DNA from 2 places in the Paenibacillus segetis genome. Region 2 is predicted to be linked to the other one. Evidence: riboswitches for the same ligand, from Rfam matches in the RefSeq annotation. Region 2 holds a riboswitch; the other holds the start of a gene.

Region 1 (8,177 bases), on a different contig from region 2:
AGCTTATACGGGATACCTGCCGGGAGAAATATCTTTTATTGAAGGGATGACGGGGAAGACGTTCTTGGATTTTATAGCTAAGATGCAGGGAATTAAGGATTTGTCCAAGCGCGCCAACTTGATTGATCGATTGCAGTTTGACGTTCATACCCCCATTCGTAAAATGTCCAAAGGCATGAAGCAAAAGGTGGGGATTGTAGCCGCATTTATGCATGATCCAGAAGTAATCATTTTAGACGAACCAACGTCAGGTCTTGACCCCCTCATGCAGAAGGTATTTATTGAGATTGTCTTAGAGGAGAAGTCCCGAGGTAAAACCTTCCTGATGTCTTCACATAGCTTCTCAGAAATTGAGCGGACCTGCGATCGGGCTGCGATTATTAAAGACGGTGTCATCATTGCGGTTAAAGATATTCACGAATTACAATCCATGCAGCGTAAGGTGTTCGAAGTTACCTTCGAAGACCCCTCCGATGCCCAATCATTCTTGAACTCGGGTCTGCTAATCGAATCACACAAAGGGGATCGCGTGAAGGTTGCCATTCAGGGGAATTACAATAAATTTGTGGAAGAGACGGCCAAATATAAAGTACGTAATATTGATATCTTTAGCCAAAACCTAGAGGACATATTTATGAATTATTATGATCGAAAGGAGACGATGAAATGAATGCTACCCTATATAAACAGATGATGAAAGTGAACTTAAAGGGATTCATGAACTATGCGTTTGGATCCGCGTTTTATATCATTCTCATGTTCTGGTTGTTTCCAAGCATCGCGAAAAATTCGGAAGCCATCGATGGACTAGTTCAAGCTATGCCTGAAGGAGTAGGCAAAGCTTTTGGACTTAACGGCTTTGGTAGTGCCGAGGCATTCATTTCAGGCGAATATTATGGATTGATTCTAATTCTTATCCTTGCGATCGTATGTGTTCAATTATCAACTGGGCTTATGGCTAAATTGGTGGATCAAGGTTCTATGGCCTATTTATTATCTACCCCGACAACTAGGGGGAAAGTAGCGTTTACTCAAGCAAGCGTGCTGGTAACTGGTTTATTTCTGATTATGGGTGTTACGACCCTTGCTGGATTCGCAGGAAATGCTTGGTTTCTGGGAAGTGAATATGAGTTCGATACAACTAAATTTATTCAGATGAACGTTTCGGCGTTTTTGCTATTCTTTGCTGTTGGAGGTATATCCTTTCTAGTGTCCTCTCTTTGTAATGATGAGAAGAAGGCGCGTGGTATTTCCGGATTGATTGCATTCGGATTCTTCAGCTTGGATCTGCTGGGTAAACTTAGTGACAAGATACATTGGATGAGGAACATTTCCATCTTCTCCTTGTATAAGCCTAGTGAAATTATTAATGGTAATGTGGATATGGTATTCATCTCGATCATTCTCACTGCTATCGGTTTGATATCGTTCGGTTTAGCGGTAGTATTATTTCGAAGACGTGATTTGCCATTATAATATGATTCATTCCATGGAAAGCAAATATGAAAACTCCAAGTCCCTAGGGGCCTGGAGTTTTTTGCGCATTTATTCTTCAGGGGGTTCAATATTGATTTTTTGGAGGAGGGAGATGAGTAAATCTTCTTCTTCCTGGTTTAAATTTTGAGCAAGTCTTTTATTATTATCATCCAATATGGATTGAAGAATGGGTAAGAACTCTTGAGCTTTTGATGTTGGATAAAGAAGCTGGGAGCGTCGATCATTCGGATCTGGCTTCCGCTCGATATATCCAGATTGCTCCAACTGTTTGATTGAACGGGCAGTAGTTGCTTTATCGAATTTTAATTGTTGTGTGAGCTGATCTTGGGTTATTCCAGGATAATGTAGAATTGATTTTAGAAAGCTATGCTGCCCACCGCTGCCAACTCCATAAGGAGATAGCTGCTTTACGAGTGTTTTTTGATTTTGCCTGTGAATATATGAGATAAGCTTGGCTAAGGGTTCTTTCTTCAAGATTACACCTCTTTAAAGAATTAATGTTACAACCCATATTATAATAAAGTGGTTGCACACGCAACTAATTTGAGTTAAACTGGAATTACTGATTTAGTTGCGTGTGCAACTAAATGAACTTTAGTCATCTGGAGGTTTACTTAATGAACTCAATTCTTGGAAGCTACCAAGAGGATGCCGACATTCAGAAGAAGCGTTGGCTTATTCTCATTGTTCTTAATTTATTTACCTTTATGTCCACGTTAGACGGAAGTATTGTTAATATTGCATTGCCTGTTCTATCCAAGGAGCTCGGCCTACCCATCGCGCAGATTGAATGGGTGACTACAGGTTACCTTATGGCTATCTGTGCAGCAATTCTTTTCTTTGGGAGATTAGGAGATATCGCGGGGAAAATCAGAATATTTAAAATCGGAACAGTCATTTTTATTATTGGCTCATTGTTATGTGGACTGAGTAGTTCATTATCCTTTTTGATTATCTCAAGGGTCATTCAAGCTTTGGGTGCTTCCATGACCATGGCGAATAGCCAAGGAATTGTTACTGATATTTTCCCAGCGCATGAACGGGGGAAGGCACTTGGCTTTATTGGAACCTTTGTCTCGCTCGGAAGTATTGCTGGTCCAAGCTTAGGTGGAATTATTATATCGTCACTCGGTTGGGAATATATATTTTGGGTGAATGTCCCCATTGGAATCATTGCCATTATGATGGGATGGAGATACCTTCCGAAAGATCAAGTTCGGGTAAAAGCAAAAATAGACGTACCAGGAAGTTCGCTGTTTGCCATATTTATTGTTACGTTGTTTGCTGGTCTGCTGCTTGGCCAACAATTGGGTTACGATAACATGTGGATTATTATTTCTCTGATTGCTGCTGCAATAACTTTAGCTTTATTCTTACGAGTAGAATTCGTTCGCTCTGAGCCGTTGCTTCAGCTGTCACTATTCAAGAACCCGTCGTTCTCAATCAGTATTCTTTGCGGATTTCTCGTGTTCACGGCAAACTTCTGTTTCAATATTATTGCACCATTCTATGCCCAGAATATGCTCGATTTGTCCCCGTTCCATGCGGGGTTCCTACTAATGCTTTTGCCAATTTGTATGGTCATTGTAGCTCCGCTTAGTGGAGCTTTATCTGACAAAATAGGATCTGAACTGCTGACCTTTGCGGGGCTCATTGTGATGGTCATTGCCCAATTCGGATTAGCTAATCTGCACGGGGGAAGCTCTTTGATTGTTGTAGGCATTTGGATTGCGATGCTAGGGATAGGCAGTGGGCTATTCCAATCACCGAACAATTCGCTCGTCATGTCTGAGGTTCCTCGTACCCAGCTTGGTTCGGCTGGAAGCGTGAACTCATTGGTACGGAATATTGGGATGGTCGTAGGGATTACCGTTGCAACCACGATTCTGTTCCATGTCATGAGCGGTGAGGTTGGTTATAGGGTAACTGGATTGATCCCTGATCGGCCAGATGTCTTCTTAACTGGTATGCGAGTGGTTTTCACAACTTCGGCATCGATCTGCTTAGTTGCAGGGTTGTTAACGGGCTGGCGTATGTATAAATCGCAGGCGGTTAAGCGGGCCGTTGCTAAAGAGGAATAATTGCCAATTTAATGAATCCATCAACTTAGTACGGAAGCCCTTGAAATTTTCAAGGGCTTCTATATATATGAAACTAATGCTTGACGGAAAAAGAATAAAATTGGATAATTCAGCATGGTACATATATCCTATAAAAGGAGTGTTCTATCGTGGAACATCAAAAAATTGCCACGTTTTTCATGTTTTCTGGACGGGCTGAGGAGGCTATGAATTTTTATACCTCTTTGTTTGACAATTCAGAAATAAATAAGGTGTTATATCATGAAGATGGAACCATATTACATGCTATCTTTACTTTAAATGGACAAACTTATATGTGTATTGATAGTAAAGAAGAACATAATTTCAACTTTACGCCGAGCATTTCATTGTTTATAACCTGCGAGACATCTGAAGAAATTGATAATCTTTATCTGAAGTTATCTCAAGAGGGTACGGTACTAATGCCAATATGTCCCACTCCCGTAAGTGAGAAATTTGCCTGGGTTAATGATAAATTCGGTATCTCGTGGCAATTAATGCTGCTCTAATGAGAATCACTCATGAGAATTTATAACCGGTTACTAATTTGAGTTAAAAAGCTAGGTATATTGACTGCTATGAATATTCTACATTAAGCTAAAAAGGTAAAACAGAATATGCGGATGAAGATGGTAGGGAGAGACCCTGAGCAAGATATATTCTCCGGGCACCGAAGGAGCAAGTCGGCAGCTAGTCAGCTGTTCGATTAAACTCTCAGGTAGAAGAACCGCCATTGGACGCGACTCTGGAGAGAGCACATAGCCACCAAAGGGGAACGCTGGTCTTAGGACTGCTTAAACTCTCAGGTACCCAGGACAGAGGATCGGGCATTATAGCCGGATCTCTGTCCTTTTTTGTGTTTACAAGTTAATTAATAAGAAATATGCATACGAACAGGTAGAGCATGACAAAGTAAAGCTAGAACGCTCACCTAAGAAGGGGATTCGTCATGAGGTTCAAAGATGTATTTTCTATTATCGGTCCAGTTATGGTTGGACCTTCAAGTTCACATACAGCTGGTGCGGTGCGCATCGGTCGTGTTGCACGGCAGTTGCTCGGATGTATGCCTGAGCAAGCTATCATCACTTTTTACGGTTCCTTTGCGGAGACGTATTCCGGCCACGGAACAGATCTAGCTATTATTGGAGGACTACTTGATTTCGACACAGATGATGAGCGAATTCAGAATGCCTTCACTGAGGCCGAGCAGTCCGGTCTGCACTTTGAGTTGCGGCAGAGTACTTTGATGAGTCCTCATCCCAATTTCGTTGAGATTACAGCGAGCGTAGGTGGTAGGGATATCACAGTTAGTGGGGCTTCAATTGGCGGTGGAAATATAAAGATACATTCCATAAATAGCTTCGCTGTTAGCTGCACAGGATATTATCCGACACTGGTGATCACTCACGACGACCAGGTTGGGATCCTGGCTTCTATTACGAGAGCGGTTAGTAGCGCTGGATTGAATATCGGTTTTATGAATGTAGATCGCAAAGAAAGAAATGGTTCCGCGATGACAGTCATCGAGTGTGATAAAAGGCCGGGGGATGAAGTTCTCGAAACCCTTTCTCTCCTGCCACATATTAGCCGAGTCTCTGTAATTGATCTCAACTAGAGGAGTTGTATATATGCGTTTTAGTACCCTTAAAGATATAGTGGAAATATGCCAGGTTGAATCGTTAACGATCGCAGAGCTCATGATCGCTGAACAGGCTAAAGAAACCGGGGAATCACCGGAGGAGATTGTGAATCAGATGACCGCCTATTATCAAGTGATGAAGGAAGCGGTTAGTAAAGGACTTGAGAGTAATACTTCCTCTCGAAGTGGGCTTGTAGGTGGGGACGGTCGAAAGGTTAACGAACTCATCACTTCTTTTGAACCGTCTGTTGGTGTTTGGGCTGCTAAAGCGATGGCGTATGCTCTCGCAGTGTCTGAGGTTAACGCTTCGATGGGTCGCATTGTGGCTACACCAACAGCAGGTTCCTGTGGGATCATTCCCGGCGTCTTTGTTAGCGCTCAAGAGCGATTCGGATGGGAGGATGAGAAGCTCGTTCATGGGCTGTTTAGTTCGGGAGCGATTGGATACGTTATCGCCAACAATTCTTTCATTTCAGGTGCAGAGGGCGGCTGTCAGGCTGAGGTTGGTTCTGCCATCGGGATGGCGGCAGGAGCACTTGTAGAACTTCGTGGAGGAACTCCTGAGCAAGCGGTTCATGCCGTTGGTCTTGCGCTCAAGAATACGCTGGGTCTAATATGCGATCCTGTTGCCGGGCTCGTTGAAGTACCATGTATTGTTCGTAATGGTCTTGGCGCAGTGAATGCATTAGCGGCTGCGGATATGGCTCTTGCCGGCGTTCGAAGTGTCATTCCCTCGGACGAAGTGATAGGTGTTATGTTAGAGGTTGGTTCGAAAATGCCGGGAGAACATCGCGAAACGGCACTTGGTGGATTAGCTCAAACTCCAACCGGACGCAAGTTGACGGAGCAGATCAAAGCGACTAAATCACCATCTTAAATGATCCTTAGGAAACATGGTTTAAGGATTGAAGATGTGGTTAATCCTATCTATCAATGTAATAGTATTTTTCAGTTAGAGATAATTTAACGATTAAACTTAATGGAGGTAACACGATGACACATAAAAGCAACATACAGCGACGATTTCATGCTACACTCCTTCTTTTTACTTGCCTATTCATTCTGCTAAGTGGTTGTTCGAAGGCACAAACTGAATCACAGAACTCAATTCCTCCAGTAGAAACCCCAGCACCAACAGAATCGAATACGAATACTACAACAGAACAACCGAATTCTCAAACAGAATCTAATGTAGCGGATTCAGAAGGAATCCCCGCAGATGTGAAAGTTAAAAAGGTACTTGTGGATACTACAATAAAAAAAGATTATCACAAAAAGGTTGAGCTCCTTACAGACGGTGGTAAACGTGTAACCATTACCGATCCTAAAGGTGAAATTGTCTTGCGGCAACTTGAATATGATGGAATCATTCAAGCGGTTAATGGGAATCAAGTTACCGTCCAAGTGGAACATGGGGGGCAACAAACCTTAACCATTCCGAGTCATATCGTCATTGAAGATGAAGACAACTTAGGACTGAACAAAGGTGTTGAAATCGAATGGACGGTAGATACGGATGGTCAAATCCAAAGTGTGGAATTGGATGATTAAGTAAGATATAAATAGAATTTAGACTATCTCAAGGGCGACCCTCGGGTCGCCTTTTGTCTTTTCTAGTGTATAATTATGGAAAATATCTCTTAACTGACATTCTTTGAATAGGGGAGGGAACTGATGAGTAAAAAATATTATATATTTATTGCGATCATTACTTTATGCTCAATCATGTTAGATGCTTGTTCGTATAGAGAAGAAATTAAGAACACGAGTAATGTTACTACACAAGTTTCTACAGCTACTAACATAGCCCTTAAATATAAATTGAAGGAGCTTGAAGCAGCTCCACCGGACAACGCTAAAGAGATTAACCCAGAGCAAATCGCGAAGAGGGAAAAGTCGATTAAGTCTCTAACAACAAAAGAGTTTTTCGATAAACAATCTGCTGATCATGTCTACGAATGGGCTTTGAGAGCAGCATTAATCAAACAAAGTGACCTGAAAATTACTTATATTTCATTTAGAAGATCAAATGTTACTGAAGATAGCAGTGAGCTTACTTATGAGGCCACTCTTCGTTTTGGGGAAGAAAAATTAACCCTGAATGGAACGATGACTCTTTTAAAAGAAGGCGGCTCTTGGAAAGTAAATGATGATCAATATAACGCTGATGATATTTTAGAAATAATAAATACAAATGACTAACGGGCTAATTTCAACAATTCTTGATTATCAACAAAAGTCGTTGTATTAAACAGTAGTAATACATCCTCAATCCCATTCTCGGTCATGTAAGTACCAATATCGCCGTTGTAATACCGTAGATCGATAACGTGAATTTCCGGCACTTGAAGGGCTAGAAATGGAAGCACGCTATGCGCATAAGAATCTTTGATGACTAACAGCTTCTGCTGTTCTATGTCCTCTGGCTTAATATCGCTTGTTATGGTCATGAGGGCATGGACTCCACCAAGAAAATAAGAGTATTTATCTTTCTTCTCCAAATAACTGGGGTCGTATAGACTAGATATGGTTTCATTTGTATCCGCGATATACATCTTTGAAGAGGTAGGCCATTTCGGTACATAAACTTGGATGGAATCTGGGTCTAATCTATTGAATTGGCTCCGTGTATGATAGCTCCCTAGAAAAGAATCGGTGATCGTTTTAATCGTAAACTCCGATTTGTCCTTTACCGTCCAGCCCACGTTCTCCGCATAGGCTTGATAAGCTAAGTAAGCACCATAAGTCGTCCAATGATGGTCTGTGCGGTAGAAGATGGGTATCTGTTCATGAGCAGCAGGACGCAAGAAATCAAACCCATCCATGAAAGATAGGTTGACGCCTAACTGTAACTGATCAGCAACATACTCGTTCACCTTCACCTGCGGAAAAGTAGGGGCAAGCCAAGGTAGCCGTTCTGGATATACCCCAATCGACGT
Region 2 (8,177 bases):
AAGATACAGCCGATGTTCGTCTTGCCCACTGTACGAGGTCCAAGGGAAGCAGGGTCCGGAAGTACAGCCTTCAAGAATTGAAGCGGAATGATTTGTTTTCCTTCGTATTCAATCGGTTCGATGGAAGTCATGCCTACGTTTTCAAGCGCCTTTAAGTGCATGAGATAACTTGGGCCGAAGGTCATGAAGAAACGGATGCGTTTTAGTCCTGGCATGTTCTGCGCAAGGGATTCGAGCTCTTCATGATAGAGCAGGTACATGTCTTTTTCGCCAACTTCAGCAAAGTTATAACCGCGTTTGATTTCCATCGGCTTTGTTTCGATCCATTCTCCGTTTTCCCAGTAGCGTCCGTTAGCGGATACTTCACGGATGTTGATCTCCGGGTTGAAGTTAGTTGCGAAAGGATAGCCGTGATCCCCACCGTTGCAATCTAGAATGTCGATATATTCGATTTCGTCAAAATAGTGTTTCAGCGCATAAGCGGAGAATACGCCAGTTACACCTGGGTCGAATCCGCTGCCTAATAGAGCTGTAATTCCGGCTTTTTCAAAGCGTTCGCGGTAATCCCATTGCCATTTATATTCGAATTTCGCCGTATCTTCCGGCTCATAGTTTGCCGTATCCATATAGTGCGTTTTGGTAGCCAGGCATGCATCCATGATCGTCAAATCCTGGTAAGGCAGGGCCAAGTTCATGACGATATCTGGTTTGACTTCGTTAATCAGCGCGATCAGCTCATCGACATTGTCTGCATCAACATGTGCAGTCGTAATTTTGGTTTTACCGCCGTCCAATTTCGCTTTCAAGTCATCGCATTTGGATTTCGTACGACTGGCGATGCAAATTTCTTCGAAAACCTCGCTGTTTTGAACGCATTTATGAATTGCTACTGATGCTACGCCGCCGGCGCCAATGACAAGTGCTTTTCCCATTTTCAGTCTCCTATCCCAAGTGAATTTTATTTATGCAAAACGGCAACAAAAAAAGCAAGCGAAACACGCACCATGCGCATCACACTTGCTTTTGATATAGTCAAATAATAAGACAGTCCCAATAAGCATGACAGGACAAACTTCTTGCGTGTTCGTCAGTCAAAAAATTCACAGTTTCATGGGGAAAGGCCCTTAATATTCAAATATATCATGTTAGGATCAGAGTCTATATAGCAAATAATTCACTTTTACCACTCTTATTGACCGTTTCACAAGTTGTGTGCATATGCACTGGTTGTAAAGTAACCAACTTATAAAATTTGAGCTTTTAACTCAATCAATAAGGCAACGAAAGTTGCCAATCGGCATTTGACCCGGCTGTCCGTATGGCCTTAACTTCTTAATGGAAGTGGTCAAAGATTATCTGCTTGGAAAGATCCTAGATATTTTAAATATTAGCTTTCCAAAATTTATGCTCCTTCATAATAGCAGGGTAGGGGTTAATGCACAAGAAAAATTTTTGGATTTACGCATATTTTTTTTCGCGGCACTGAAAAGGTCGGCTGCATAGTTAGCTAACTTAAACATTTCTCCGAAACATTTAAACGTCACGTAGGCTTGAAGCTCTTAGAATACTGTAGTCTATAGAGGCTCTTCTCGGTACCTGCGGCGGTATTCGGACGGCGATATGGCTAAAAATTTGGTAAACGCCCGAGAAAAAGTATACAGATTTGGATAGCCTAGCGAATAAGCCACTTCCGTAATCGAAGCATCGGTGCCGATCAGCAGCTCCTTTGCGCGGTTCATCCGAACCTTGTACATGTATTCCGCTGGAGGCATACCAAAGGTCTTGGCGAATACGGTCGAGAAATAGGTCCGGTTATGCCCTGCCATACGTGCCACCTGTTGAACCGTAATTCCCTCCGAGGCGTGGCGTTCGATATACTCGGCCCATGCCCGGACCGAACCGGTAGGTTGTACGGTTTCTGGTTCGCCAAACTGCCGGATCAACGTTGCGAACAGCTGGTACAAGCGCGCCTTTAGCTCCAGATGTCCGTCGATCGTCATGAACCGCCGCATTTGCAGCATCTCGTAAATCGCTCCCAATTGCTCCACGACTGGTCCGCTCCAGCCTCCCCGTAAGACCGGACGATCCGGACGTAAACCGGCCATTTTCAGCAACGATTCTGCTTCCGTACCATCGACAGCTAACCAACATAATTTGAGAGACTCACGGTCTTCTTGCGGCCGGTAATATGTGTAGGAAACGTTAGGATATAGGCAAAACAAATCTCCTTCTTCTAGGCTCAGACACTGGTCTTTGAATTCTAAAATTAAACTCCCTTGACGAACAAAATGAATACTAAAGCATTCGATTCTTTTTGGACCTGTACGATAGTTTTCCTTACCATTGCTGAGGCCACCCCGAACAATTCGAATGGATTCTTCCTTCTCAGATAAGGGAGAAGTCGCATATAAATACTCTGCATATTCATATTCGTATTCCTTCATATTTCCGTTCTCCATGTTCATACGTCCTCTCCTGAACGAACAAATCGTTAAACAAATCATACATGAAGCCATTCAATTTCGCTACCTGCAAGCTTATACTAGGGAAAAGGGAGGCGAACAATATGAACAAACCGAATATCCTACTCATTACGAGCGATCAACAGCATTGGGATACAATCGGAGCCTTCAACGAAGAGATACATACGCCCAATCTGGATCGTCTAGTTAAGGAAGGCACGACCTTTAGCCGAGCTTATTGCCCAAATCCGACTTGCACTCCGAGCCGCGCCTCGATCATAACCGGTCTATACCCAAGCCAGCACGGTGCTTGGACGCTAGGGACAAAGCTACTCGAAGATCGTCACACGGTTGGTGAAGATTTTCAGCAGAACGGCTACAAAACCTCACTTGTCGGTAAAGCCCATCTCCAGCCGCTGCGGTCGGCCGAGGGATATCCTTCATTGGAAGCGTACCCGGTCCTGCAGGATCTTGATTTCTGGAGAAACTTTAACGGCCCGTTCTACGGATTCGAGCATATAGAGATTACGCGAAATCACACGAACGAAGCCCATGTCGGCCAGCATTATGCCTTGTGGATGGAAGAAAAGGGCTGCAGTAATTGGCGAGACTATTTCCTTCCTCCTACCGGTAACATGGACCGATCGATTACCTACAAGTGGCCGATCCCGGAGCAATATCACTACAATACCTGGATTGCCGAACGTACCAACGATAAGCTGGAAGAGTATGCGAAGAACGGAGAGAGCTTTTTCCATTGGGCAAGCTTTTTCGATCCTCATCCGGAATATTTAGTACCTGAGCCATGGGATACGATGTACGATCCGGATCAGCTGACGATTCCATCCATTGTGCCGGGTGAGCATGAACAGAACCCGCCACACTTTGGCATGACGCAGGAGGAGAATCCTGATTTCTCTGCTTGGAGTGAAACGGGGGAAGGCATTCACGGTTATCGCTCGCATCATTACTACCATTATGGAGAGCGCAAAAGACTGACCGATTACGACCGGAAGAAGCTTGTTGCTGTTTATTACGGTATGATCAGCATGATGGACAAATATATTGGACAAATTCTTGACAAGCTAGACGAGCTAGGTTTGGCTGACAACACGATTGTCGTATTTACGACGGATCATGGTCATTTCTTCGGTCAGCACGGCTTGCAGGCTAAGGGAGGGTTCCATTACGAGGATCTGATGAAGCTGCCGTTTATCGTGCGTTACCCGGGACAGGTTCCATCCGGTCGCACATCTGAAGCGATACAGTCACTCGTAGACCTGGCGCCAACCTTCTTGTCATTCTCCGATCTTCCGATCCCATGTGCCATGACCGGAGTCGATCAGAAGGAAGTATGGCTGGGGAGTAAATCTAACGCTCGTGATCATGCTATCTGTGAATTTCGCCATGAGCCAACGACCATTCACCAGAAGACGTACGTTGACGCGAGATACAAAATAACGGTGTACTACAATCAGACCTACGGGGAGCTATTCGATTTGCAGGAGGATCCAAAGGAATTACGAAACCTATGGAATGATCCTGCTAGCGCCAGCTTGAAATCTGAACTGCTGCTCAAATACATATGGGCTGAGCTGGGAAAGGAACCGATGGCGATGCCTCGCATATCAGGAGCTTAACGGGGAAGCGGTTCGAGGAGTCATAAGAGTAACCTGTCTATAATAAAGGCTCATGCACTCAATGTGCATGAGTCTTTATAGTGTGCTAAGATTCAAATAAAGACGGGCTTAATTACAAACGACAACCATTAAAGGGAAGTGCAAATGATGAATCTAGAAATGGTTATGCAAGAGCTTGAAGCTCTTGGCAAGGAACGAACCAAGAAGATATACCTGTCCAACGGCGCACACGAACCACTTTTTGGCGTGGCCACAGGCCAGATGAAGCCCATCTTCAGAAAAATAAAACTCAATCAACCATTGGCTGAGCAGCTTTATGCTACGGGGAACTATGACGCGATGTACTTTGCCGGGGTGATTGCCGAACCGAAAGCGATGACGGAAGCGGACTTTGAACGGTGGATCGATGGAGCCTATTTCTATATGCTATCGGATTTTGTAGTAGCAGTAACATTGGCAGAAAGTGATATTGCGCAAGAAGTCGCGGATAATTGGATTGCAAGCGATATAGAGCTGAGGATGTCGGCAGGTTGGAGTTGTTACTGCTGGCTGCTCGGCAATCGCCCGGACCGTGAATTTTCCGAAGAGAAAATTGCTAACATGTTGGAGATTGTAAAAAATACAATTCACGATGCCCCTGAACGTACGAAATATTCGATGAACAATTTCTTGTATACTGTGGGAGTATCCTATCTGCCGCTTCATGATATGGCGGTGGAGATCGCAAAGGAAGTTTGTCCAGTGGAAGTCAGTCACGGTAGCGCAAAAAGCAAGTTCTTAAACGCTTTAGTTAATATTCAAAAGGCAGAGGATAAAGGGCAACTCGGCTTCAAACGGAAACATGTAAGGTGTTAGTCATGAATATATTTCCATGTTCATTTGTCGGTTTTTTTATTAACATAGAATTATCACAAAAAATACAGTGAGACTTTTATCACTGATTAAATCATCACATCGCAAGTAATATGTTTAGATATTAGAACAGCAACACTTAATTCATAATTTCATATTTCACAAGCTATGATTGCTATGGATCACACTATAGCAGGAGCAGCTTCTGGAGAGACTGCGGGATTCCGCAGCGCCGAAGGGTTCACAATCTCAGGCAAAAGGACAGAAGAGTACTGAATTTGTATTTATCATGCTAATCGTTATTAGCGGGATAAATATTATTTCATATTCTTATGAACCAAAGAGATTGGATGACATCCGATCTCTTTTTTTTGTACCAATTTATCGTATTCATTAAGGGGGAACAGGTATGGCACAACAAGAATTAAAGCGGGAATTAGAAAATCGGCATGTTCAACTCATTGCAATTGGTGGAACCATTGGTACTGGACTATTTTTAGGTTCCGGTAAAGCAATACAACTAGCAGGGCCCTCTATCATTTTTGCTTACCTAATCGTCGGGATCGCCATTTTCTTTGTAATGAGGGCGTTAGGAGAACTCCTGTTGTCTAAAGCAGGGTATCAATCTTTTACAGATATTGCTGAAGATTATCTTGGACCACGAGCAGCGTTTGTCACTGGCTGGACCTATTGGTTCTGTTGGATTATGACGGCTATGGCTGATATTATTGCTGTCGGGATATATGTACAATATTGGTTCGATATTCCGCAATGGATACCTGAAGTTCTCTGCTTAGTCATTTTATTAGGACTCAATCTGTTAACTGTCAAAAATTTTGGGGAATTGGAGTTTTGGTTTGCCTTAATTAAGGTGGTCACTATTCTCGCATTAATTGCCATTGGGATTATTTTATTGGTGATAGGATTCAAAACAGATGCAGGAACGGTAACGGTCAAGAATATTTGGGGCCATGGAGGAATGTTTCCAAACGGGATAACAGGTTTCTTACTTTCGTTCCAAATGGTTGTGTTTGCATTTGTCGGTGTGGAATTAGTAGGTGTGTCTGCAGCAGAGACATCGGATCCAGAGAAGAATATCCCATCGGCCATTAATAAAATTCCTTTACGAATTCTATTCTTCTACGTTGGAGCAATTATTGCTCTATTATGCATTAACCCTTGGACGGAGCTAAGTCCGGCAGAAAGTCCTTTTGTTAAAACTTTTGCTTTAGTGGGGATTCCGATCGCCGCGGGCATTATTAACTTTGTCGTATTAACTTCAGCTGCTTCTGCTTGTAACAGCGGAATGTTCTCAACAAGTCGAATTCTATATAACTTAGGTAAGAATGACCAGGCTCCGTCCCAATTTGCAAAATTGAATAAAAATCATGTACCAAGAAACGGGTTGTTGATCTCCACACTTGTCCTATCTGTGGGAGCTCTTTTGAGTAAGTTTATTCCGGAACAAGCTTTTGGGATCGTGACAACGATTAGTGCCATTTGCTTTATTTGGGTGTGGGGTGTGGTTCTCATTTGCCATATAAAATATAAGAAAACTCAGCCGCAATTACATGAAAAATCAAAATTTAAAGCACCATTTACTCCATTTATTAATTATGTTGTCCTAGCTTTGTTTGCTATCATCCTCATTATTATGCTGTTTGCTGAAGAGACACGTCCGGCCTTATTGTTAACGCCCCTATGGTTTATTCTATTATTTGTTTTGCATTATTCCAATAGAAGGAAGAGAGGCAACTAACAAGATCGGTAAGCTCTATTGTTCTAGATAACGTGACAAGACCCTCCTCGAAAAAGGATCGAGGAGGTTTTTTTTGTATTCAGGATCTATTAAAATTTAATAGAGTTTTATATTTAATTTTCTGTTAAAATATTACTATTAAATTATTAATAATTTAAAATTATAGTTTGGAAAGGTGGTTAATTATGAACAAAAAGATTTGGATTTTGTTTACGGCGCTGACGGTTGGTTTGACGTCCGCAGTAACCATTGGCAGCGGTGTGAGTGAAGCGCAGACATCGGCCGATTTTACCGATTTAAAGGATTTGGATGCAGCTACAAAGGCAAAGTTTGATGCCATGATTTCAGCAGGTATTTTCAATGGAGTCTCTGATACTAGTTTTGGGCTGAAAGATGAAATGAATCGAGCCCAATTCGCGAAGGTAGCAGCGCTTATTGCTGGTCTGAATGTCAACCCTAATCTAACTACATCGTCTTTCAGTGACGTAACGTCAGATGATCCCGCTAACGGTTATGCACTGCCTTATATCGAAGCGCTTAAGACAGCGGGAATTACGGACGGCGTAGGCTCCGGGAGTTTCAACCCAGCTGGAAGCGTAACGAAGGAGCAATTAGCTACATTTCTAGTTCGGGTTTTAGGCCAGAGTGCAGGGGTACCGTCGGCTCCAAGTGTTAGCGATAATACTGTCTCTGATTGGGCGAAGGGTTACGTCCAATTGGCACTTGAGCTAAAGTTGCTAAATAATTCTTCGGACGGTACTTTCGGCGGTAAAGAAGAAGCGACCCGTCAATTACTAGCTACCGGAGCCTTCGAAAGCGCCAAAACGTTAGAAGCGACCAGACCTCTTGAAGTTTCCGGAGCGGACTTCAAAGCGGGGAACAAGTTGGAACTAACTCTGTCGGTAGGAATCGATGGGAGTTCCATTGATCTATCCAAAATTACCATTAACGGTGTGCCGCTTGATCCGAAGTTAGACAGTTACATGCTGTCCGAGGACAAGAAGACGATCATAATCACGTTACATCAAGGTTTTAAACTCGATTCATCAAAAGCACCGACTATTGTAGCAGATGGTTTAAAGTCATTATTCGGTAACGCGGTTAAAAATGAGGAGAATAAATCCATACCGGTTAAGATAACTGAACCTCCGGTGACACCGCCAGTGGTTACATCTGCGCCTTCAACATCTACGCCTTCGACATCAACACCATCGACACCAACACCATCGACGCCAACACCGACACCAACGCCAACGCCAACACCAACACCAACACCAACACCAACACCAACACCAACACCAACACCAACACCGACACCGACACCGACACCGACACCGACACCGACACCAACCACAGCGCCTACGATTACTTTTAACGCAGGGGAGACAAAAAGATGGAATGGAGAAGATAGCGACACGATCCATGTAAGTGTGAATCCAGGTGGATTCGATACGTTATATTACA

Evidence for each region. A riboswitch is a leader RNA that binds a small molecule or an ion and turns the genes downstream of it on or off. The one in region 2 is predicted to bind glycine.
Region 1: another riboswitch for glycine. It lies ahead of sdaAB (L-serine ammonia-lyase, iron-sulfur-dependent subunit beta); the one in region 2 lies ahead of IEW05_RS16740 (amino acid permease).

Annotation. Positions count from the first base shown of each region.
Region 1 is NZ_BMFT01000001.1:1,047,846-1,056,022, forward strand. It holds gene IEW05_RS04545 (ABC transporter ATP-binding protein) at 1-670, shown strand, start outside; gene IEW05_RS04550 (ABC transporter permease subunit) at 667-1,476, shown strand; gene IEW05_RS04555 (MarR family winged helix-turn-helix transcriptional regulator) at 1,546-1,971, opposite strand; gene IEW05_RS04560 (MFS transporter) at 2,115-3,578, shown strand; gene IEW05_RS04565 (VOC family protein) at 3,728-4,108, shown strand; glycine riboswitch at 4,223-4,339, shown strand; gene sdaAB (L-serine ammonia-lyase, iron-sulfur-dependent subunit beta) at 4,549-5,214, shown strand; gene sdaAA (L-serine ammonia-lyase, iron-sulfur-dependent, subunit alpha) at 5,228-6,115, shown strand; gene IEW05_RS04580 (hypothetical protein) at 6,232-6,789, shown strand; gene IEW05_RS04585 (hypothetical protein) at 6,913-7,440, shown strand; gene IEW05_RS04590 (DHHW family protein) at 7,437-8,177, opposite strand, start outside.
Region 2 is NZ_BMFT01000002.1:100,300-108,476, forward strand. It holds gene IEW05_RS16720 (saccharopine dehydrogenase family protein) at 1-932, opposite strand, end outside; gene IEW05_RS16725 (AraC family transcriptional regulator) at 1,575-2,465, opposite strand; gene IEW05_RS16730 (sulfatase family protein) at 2,567-4,102, shown strand; gene IEW05_RS16735 (DNA alkylation repair protein) at 4,250-4,957, shown strand; glycine riboswitch at 5,150-5,229, shown strand; gene IEW05_RS16740 (amino acid permease) at 5,364-6,713, shown strand; gene IEW05_RS16745 (S-layer homology domain-containing protein) at 6,899-8,177, shown strand, end outside.